DNA from 2 places in the Pelosinus sp. UFO1 genome. Region 2 is predicted to be linked to the other one. Evidence: riboswitches for the same ligand, from Rfam matches in the RefSeq annotation. Region 2 holds a riboswitch; the other holds the start of a gene.
The links. A riboswitch is a leader RNA that binds a small molecule or an ion and turns the genes downstream of it on or off. The one in region 2 is predicted to bind glycine.

Region 1 (4,437 bases), 2.1 Mb from region 2:
GTTACACACAATAGCATGCAGTTTTTAAGTTCTGGATAATAAATACCAAGGTCCAATCCACCAATCATTTTTTCCTGTAGTAATTCTTCATTGATTTGAGCGATGGATTTTGGACAACGTATAATAAATTCTTTAAAATAACTTGCCCCAAATACAGAGGTGAATCCTTCTAGTTTTGTCAGCTCACGGCATGCGTAGTGAGATTTTTGCAGTGATAATTCGGCTACCTGACGCAGACCCTCTTTACCAACAGCACTCAAATATACAGCAGCTGTTAAGGCGCACAAAGCTTCATTGGAGCAGATATTTGAAGTCGCCTTTTCCCTACGTATATGCTGTTCCCTTGCCTGTAAAGTTAACACGAATCCTCGATTACCATCATGGTCCACGGTCTGCCCCACAATACGACCAGGCATCTTGCGCATCAGTTTCTCATTAGCAGCAAAAAAACCCAGATAAGGACCACCAAAAGCAGTTGCTAATCCCATAGACTGGCCTTCACCAACTACGATATCGGCACCAAGTACACCAGGTGCTTCTAAAATACCTAAGGAAATAGGATCGCCAGCTACGATAAGCAATGCTCCCTCTGCATGAGTAAGGTCAGCAATTTTTTTTATATCTTCAATACACCCGAAAAAATTAGGTGATTGAATGATGACAGCAGCGATATTTTTGCTCATTAATTGTGTGAGTTCTTCCCTATTCACAGTACCATCTGTATAACCAATCTCTGTTGTTTTATATCCCCAATCCGTTCCGTACGTAGTGAGCACAGTGCGGTAATGAGGATGCACTGTGCTTACTACCAGCACTTCACTGCGATCTGTGACGTTACATGCCATCATTGCCGCCTCGGCTAAGGCGGTACCACCGTCATACATGGAAGCATTGGAGACTTCCATCCCTGTTAACTGGCAGATCATACTTTGGTATTCCCATAATGCTTGCAAGTATCCTTGGGAGATCTCTGGCTGATATTGAGTGTAAGCTGTATAAAACTCAGAACGTCTTATTACATGGTCAATCACACTTGGTATGTAGTGATCATAAGCCCCTGCACCTAGAAAACAAGTATATTCCTGGAGATTAGCATTTACCCCAGCTAATTTATGAAGGTAGTTTATCAAATTCAGCTCCGACATGGGAGCAGGTAACTGTAGTGGGCGATTAAATAATAGATGGGTTGGAATATCATTAAAAAGATCTTCCACTTTCTCTACACCAATGGCAGCAAGCATGGCACGTCGGTCTTCGTAAGTATGAGGTAAATAGCTCCACCCCATTTTAATGACCTCCCTCAGCTATTAATTTTTCATACTCGTCACTACTAAGTAGTTGGTTCAAGTCTGCTGGATCGGCTATTTCGATGACTACCAGCCAACCCTCGCCGTAAGGATCTTCATTCATAATTTCTGGTGCATCAGTAAGCGTCTCATTTACTTCCACAATCACACCACCAATAGGTGCATAAATATCAGATACTGCTTTCACTGACTCTACCACTGAAAAACTCGCCCCTACAGCTATCTTACTGTCCACTGTAGGCACCTCAACAAACACTACATCACCAAGCTGAGACTGAGCATAATCGGTAATACCCACCCTTGCACGAGTTCCCTCAATTTTTACCCATTCATGGTCGCGTGAATACTTTAATTCTACTGGAGTTTTCATTTTTATTTCCCCTTTCTTCTATAAAATGGTTTAGGAATTACTTGAGCAGCTACCTTCTTACCACGAATTTCTATATCAAATTGCTGTCCAATTATAGCAAATTCGGCTTCTACTAAAGCAAGACCGATATTCTTATCCAAACTTGGCGAATAGGTTCCTGTGGTTACTGTCCCAATGCATCGCCCTTGTGCCATTACAGGATATTCAGGCCGAGCAATCCCTCGTCCAGTTATAACAAAACCTACAATTTTACGTTTTACGCCATTTTTCTTTTGCTCTGCTAAAGCAGCACAACCAATAAAGTCACCTTTATCCAGCTTCACAAACATACCAATCCCTGCTTCTAAGGGGGAAATCTCCTTGGATAATTCATGCCCATAGAGTGGCAGGCAAGCTTCAAAACGCAGAGTATCTCTACAGCCTAGACCTGCAGGTAACAGCCCATAAGACTTACCTGCGGTCATTATAGAATTCCACAATGATGCTGCATCCTCTGGACGACAGTAAATTTCAAATCCATCTTCGCCAGTATAACCAGTTCTAGATACTAGCGTCTCCTTGCCTGCCACCATTACTTTTGGTAAAAACCAATAATACTCTAGATTTTCTAAAGCTACATCTGTCAATTGGCTAAGAATAGCCTGAGCTAGGGGACCTTGCAAGGCTAGCTGCGCTGTGTGATCGGATAAATTGATTAATTCTGTATGAAAGCCTCCCTTATTTTCCTGCATCCACTGCCAATCTTTCTCAATATTAGCCGCATTAATAACTAATAAATATTCTTCTTCACCCTGCTTATAAATAAGCAAATCATCAACAGTACCACCATCCTGATAACACATGGGCGTATACTGTATTTTATGATTAGCAAGGCGAGATACATCATTCGTTACTAATTTTTGTACAAATGCAAAGGCATCAGGCCCCTTGACAAGTACCTCCCCCATATGTGAAACATCGAATAAGCCAGCCTTTTCTCTAACTGCTCGATGTTCCTCCAAAATCCCAGTATACTGTACTGGCAGTAGCCAACCTCCAAATTCAACAATCTTTCCACCGTACTCTAAATGTGTCTCATATAGAGGCGTCTTTTTTGATGCTGCCATAATCCATCTCCCCTTTCTGCTTGGTTTTAAAAAAAATAAAGACAGAGACAAAGGCGGACGAATCCTCCTTTGTCTCTGTCTGTTGTACCTGAGAGTTTTGCCTAAATAGGCTCCCCATCGGTGACGCCTTTACACAAGGCGTGCTCTCCAGAGTATAGTCCGGTTACGGTCCTTTTTGCCTGAGAGTTTGACAAAGTTCTTGCTCCTTCGGCGCCGCATTTAGCGATCTCTCCCTATAACCATCATCCCTATGCATTATTTTACTATTACGAATATTCTAGCAAATTAGTTAATTTGTGTCAATCGTATTTTATCGATGATTATCCTGTCAAAAAATTCGCATTTGAATCCTTGTAGAATTTTTCCGAATAAATGTAATTATTAATAGATATGATGATAAAAAGTGCTTTTTACCATTTTTTCTTAAGTAGGCTTAATGTTTCAGGAGAAGCCCCTAAGTAAGATGCAACATGCTTTTGTTTTACTTTAGAATAGATATCTAAATGTTCTCAATAATATCACGGCAACGTTGTTAAGTATCATATTAAAGTAAGCTTCTCTCTTCTTTTATATAATAAATGTATTCTGTGTATCGTCTTGTAATGACAAAAATAGTGGCTCACTATCAATATAAGTCATATAATTTGTATAATGACTAATACATCTGAATCTTCCAGCGCTTCAATATAATATGCTGAAGGTATCTGATAAATATAATTTGAATAGGAAGCAGCAGAATTTACTATCATTATCTATAGTCGTAATAGTAAACATACAAAATGCCTACAAGGATTCGCTCCAGAATCCTTGAGGCATTTTTTTATAGAGAATCTGCATAAATAGCAGCAACCGTCTTCCGGCTGGCCTCAATTGGTGCCATGCTGAGTAGTAACCCCAAGCTAGGAGTTTCAAAAGCTAAATCTGTCAGACGAGCCACATCACCATCTACAAATCCTTCCTCACGCAAGTTTTCCTTTATGCCGAGTGCCTTAAGCCATTGCTTTAAGCCGATGTAAGCAGAATGTGCTTCTTCTGGCGTACCTTTGATTCCAGGTAGTAAAGGTGCTAGGATATCTGCCAAAATAGCTCCCTTGGCTGGATAAATGTGTTTCACTACTGCTGGCAGTAGAATTCCTAGTCCTGAACCATGGGCCAAATCTGGTTTCATGCCACTAAGAGGATGTTCCATGGCATGCGTAAAATGTAAAAGTCCATTATCGAAGGCAACACCAGCGATCATGGAAGCGTACAGCAAATAATAGCGGGCTTCCAGATCCTTCGGATTATGCTGAGCTAATGGAAGGTAATGGGCAACTAAGCGAATTGTTTCTCGAGCTAAGCTGATGGCAAAAGGGTTGCCCAATTTTGTGGTAGCCGCCTCGACAACATGATTGATAGCATCAATTGATACATAGGCTGTCTGATCAGCTGGCAAAGTAGTCATGAGGGCTGGATCATCGATAGAGTACATAGGATACAAGCAGTCATAGGCAATAGCCGGCTTATATTCCTTCTCAGGTATACTGACAACTGCAAAACGATCAGCCTCAGTCCCTGTTCCGTGGGTTAAATTAATGGTGATAATCGGAACTGCTTTTTCAGGTACAAAAGCAAATTCGTACAGTTCACGTGCTGTTTTACCTTGGTTAGCTAA
Region 2 (4,437 bases):
TGCCTCGTCTTTTCAAAATACACTAATAAGGTGCCTACAGCAATAATGAATCGTAATATTGCATCAAATAAATATCCCCATGGAGCAAACCATACTACATTCTCCATAAAAATATAATCGATAGTATGGACTCCTAGGAGAAGAAACGCAGCTCCAGTAATATATTTACCCACCCCAGTAATGTTTAAATAGTAGAAAAACACCATACCAGTCCATATATAGATACTACCAATAAAAATACATGAGGGCAGAGCCTTATAGAAATAATCTTGATGAAATCCTATAGCTAACTCACTTAATATGGTACTAAGAACTGCCCCATATAACCACAACCTGTTTACACCCTTACTAATAAACTTATTACTTCCCCATACAAGTAGTAAACTAGATAAAACTGATAAAAATTGAAAAATAATTTGAACTTCTAAATCAGATTCTCTAATGAAGGGCATTTTAAAACAAATAATCCGAATAAGATGAATTAGCCAACTTAAAATCCACAATCCTATGAATGGCTCTTTATATTGTACATATAGATATATATATACAAGTAACACTGCCATCGTACCAGATATTGTTGCTAAAAGGGATGTATCAATAAATGTCACATTTACACCTCATTTTTTATCGCAAGCGCTAATTCCATATATGTAAACATTTTCTATATATTCATTTAAAACCCTCTATTATTTCCTATATATTTCGAATTAAGTGTAAAAATATGTAATTCAGTAAATAACAAAACACTATTGCCATTTTTTCAATGGAATAGTGTTTTGTTATTAGGTATTCTTATTCCTCCGTACGGGGAAAACACATAGGAGCCGTTAACTGATTAAATACATTAACATTGGGATCACCAAGACTTAAGCCATTGGTAAGCCGATCACTGTGTAGTGATATAATTACACTTGTAATTTTAGCTACACCACTCGGTGTGGGAATGCCTCTTAAGGGATTATAATCTAAGGGGGCAACATAATAATTTAAAGTGCCATTAGTATTTACAACCAATCGATTTGGGTCAAAACCATCGGAGGTATAAACAGCTGATAAAGGAGCTGCCGGCCAAAGCCCTCTATCCGTTACAAAAAATAGAGTATACACTCCTAGGGGAATTAGCCCTTGAGCTGATACTTGAATATGTCCTTCACACCCTCTGCCGCAAATCTCTCCTGTAGCAGTTGCCTGCAGCCAAAAAGCCTGGGCAATCGCAGCTGGCCGATTATTGGGCATAGTTTCAAAAATCAAATCGCAACAACCATCGCACGCTTTGGATTTTCTATCCTCTTCCATACATTTTCCCTCCTGAAATGAAATTTCATTTAAGTTATTCAGATATATCTATACTAATACATCACTACACTTTTTTTGTATTCTATGCGAAACAGAGGAAAAACGTGCAATATAAGAAAAGACTTGGCTTGTGCCAAGTCCTCGGACGCAGGCAGAAGCCTTAGTCGTTCTTACTTGGAATCAAGGAAGTGTTATACTTTCTGATTCCGGTAAAAAACTCCTGTACAAATTCTTAGTAGAATAGTACAGGAGCTTATGCTATGTCTTGCTACGGTTTTACAGTGGCTTTAAATACCTGTTTGCCATCTTTCATTTCAATAATAACTACACTTTTAACAGCATCATGAGTTGCATTTAGGGTAGTAGCCCCCGTTATTGCTGGAAAATCCTTGGTGGCGGCTAAGGCTTCACGAATCTTTTCAGGATCAATGCTATTGGCACGTTTAATCGCATCAATTACAATGTTCGCTGCATCATAACCAAGGACAGCCATAGCATCTGGCACTTGCCCATACTCTTTCTTATAAGCTTCTACAAAAGCCTGGGAAGTCGCACTAGTATCATCTACCGAATAGTGATTGGTAAAATAAGTATTGTTAAGGGCGGCTCCGGTTCCTACTTCTACTAACTTCGGAGAATCCCATCCATCCCCACCTACGATTGGTACCGTAATCCCAATTTCGCGAGCTTGTTTCACAATTTTACCTACTTCTTCGTAATAACCCGGGATATAAATTACTTCCGCATTTAATGCCTTAACTTTTGTCAAAATGGTTTTAAAATCTTGATCCTTTTGCAAATAAGCTTCTTCCGCTAAAATATTTCCGCCGCCTTTGGTAAAGGCATCTTTAAAGAAGGATGATAAACCTTTACTATAATCACTACTATTATCAACTAACATAACTGCCTTTTTCAGTTGTAATGTATTAAGTACAAAGTTTGCTCCAACTGTCCCTTGGAAGGGGTCGATAAAACAGACTCTAAAGGTATAATCTTTCACCTTACCGCTTTTCTCGTCTACTGTTACTTTAGGATTTGTAGCCCCTACTGCCACAAAAGGAATTTTAGTTGCTTCCGCTACGCTTGAAGTTGCGATGGCATTGGAACTAGCAAAGATACCTGTTACGGCTACTACTTTATCTTGTGTTGCTAATTTTGTCATAGCATTTGCCGATTCGGAAGGTTCACTTTTATTATCCGCTATGACGGCTTGGAGTTGCTTGCCAAGTACTCCACCTTTTGCATTGGCTTCTTTAATTGCCATTTTTGCGCCATTTGCCGACGAAGTCCCCATCGTCGCATTACCACCTGTCATCTCATTGAGAATACCAATTTTGATATCTTTCGAGGCAGAACTACCACAACCCGCGAGAGCCCCCGCCATCATTAGAACTACCAAAGATACCACTACCAGCTTAAAACTAATTTTACTCATAAAAATTTCTCCCCTTTTTTTAAATTATCTATATAAAAATGAAAGAGCCAAATCATCTCTGATTTGACTCTGGAAAAACAAATGAACACACCAAAAAAGGCGTTTTCAGCATCACAATATAAGAGATATAGAAATATCCCTGTAAATCACGATTTTTGTCTCTGTCCTTTTGCCTGAGAGATTTGTCAGCAACTTGTCATTGCTGTATTTCACCTTCGGCGCTCAATTTAAGAGTCTCTCCAGAGTTCCGTCCACTTACGGTTCTACTCGGTGGTCCGAGTGCCTGAGAGTTTTACTCCTTCGGCGGGCTATTCTAGCCACTCTCCCGCAAACTTCATTCGGTAAACATATGTAGTTGTAGGAAAAACATTCACTGTAAGTATCATTATAAAACAATACATCACATTTTTCAATGGTATTATAAAAGTATTTTTAAAATTTTCAACTCTCCATTTTCTTTATGAACTAAATGTTTTTAATGACCTTTTTCTATATTTTCATAATATTTAATTTTATAATCTAAAAAGAATCTGTTAATTTGAAAGGAGTCGTTTTATTATATTAACTCTACTTGGATTTCTTATGGTTATTACTTTCATGTACTTAATAATGTCCAAAAGGATGACTGGGTTTGCTGCACTAATTATTATACCAATTGCATTTGGGTTATTAGGTGGGTTTGCCCCCACAATTGGTAAGTTAATGATGGATGGTGTTAAGACCATAGCACCAACGGCAATTATGATGATGTTTGCTGTTATGTATTTTGGAATTATGGTGGATGTGGGCTTGTTTGATGGACTCATTGTTCAAATATTAAAGAAAGTTAAAGGTGACCCGTTAAAAATCATTGTGGGAACGACTTTTTTGTCAATCATTGCCTCTTTAGAAGGAGAGGGAGCTGTAGTCTTTATGATTACCTGTACCGCAATGTTACCTTTGTACAAGAGGATCGGTATTAATCCTGTTATTTTAGCAGTAATATGTGCAATGGTAACTGCCGTGAAGAATATGTTCCCATGGGCAGCTCCTACGGCTAGGGTTTTAGCGGCGTTAAAACTCGATGCAGCAGAAATTTTTAATCCCTTGGTTCCTGTAATCATTTTTGGATTTGCCTATATAGCATTGATGGGATATGTATTGGGTAAAAGAGAACGGGCTAGATTGGGAGTTATCCAGATAGAAGATTCTATGATCGACGGTATCGCCAAAGAAGTGGTATCGAAAAATCCTGAGTTTAAGCGTCCTAAATTATTCTGGGTTAATCTGATTATGACCCTAACTCTTATGGGCCTGTTACTTGTAGAAAAGAAGATCGGAGTATCGATTCCAATCATCTTTTTGGCGGGAAGCGCATTGGCTTTAATTGTAAACTTTCCTAAGGTTAAAGAACAGCAAGGGCGTATGTTGGCTCATGCTAAAGAAGCTCTACAGGTTACCGCGGTGGTTTTCGCCGCTGGGATATTTATGGGCATTTTAACAGGAACTAAAATGACAGATGCTATGGCAACATTTCTAATAGGAATTATCCCAACTGGTTTGGGATCACACATGGGGATGATTACAGCGCTGTTAAGTGCTCCACTGTCCTTCTTGTTATCCAATGACGCCTTCTACTTTGGCGTGCTACCCGTACTGAACCAGATGGCTGCTACTTATGGAATAGGTGCTGGGGAAATCGGTCGGGCTTCCTTATTGGGAACACC

Region 1: another riboswitch for glycine. It lies ahead of gcvT (glycine cleavage system aminomethyltransferase GcvT); the one in region 2 lies ahead of UFO1_RS00135 (ABC transporter substrate-binding protein).

The regions. Positions count from the first base shown of each region.
Region 1 is NZ_CP008852.1:2,173,693-2,178,129, reverse strand. It holds gene gcvPA (aminomethyl-transferring glycine dehydrogenase subunit GcvPA) at 1-1,286, opposite strand, end outside; gene gcvH (glycine cleavage system protein GcvH) at 1,288-1,677, opposite strand; gene gcvT (glycine cleavage system aminomethyltransferase GcvT) at 1,680-2,783, opposite strand; glycine riboswitch at 2,941-3,028, opposite strand; gene UFO1_RS10075 (iron-containing alcohol dehydrogenase) at 3,604-4,437, opposite strand, start outside.
Region 2 is NZ_CP008852.1:29,651-34,087, reverse strand. It holds gene UFO1_RS00145 (ATP-binding protein) at 1-608, opposite strand, end outside; gene UFO1_RS00140 (hypothetical protein) at 793-1,296, opposite strand; gene UFO1_RS00135 (ABC transporter substrate-binding protein) at 1,565-2,731, opposite strand; glycine riboswitch at 2,883-2,984, opposite strand; glycine riboswitch at 2,993-3,069, opposite strand; gene UFO1_RS00130 (CitMHS family transporter) at 3,287-4,437, shown strand, end outside.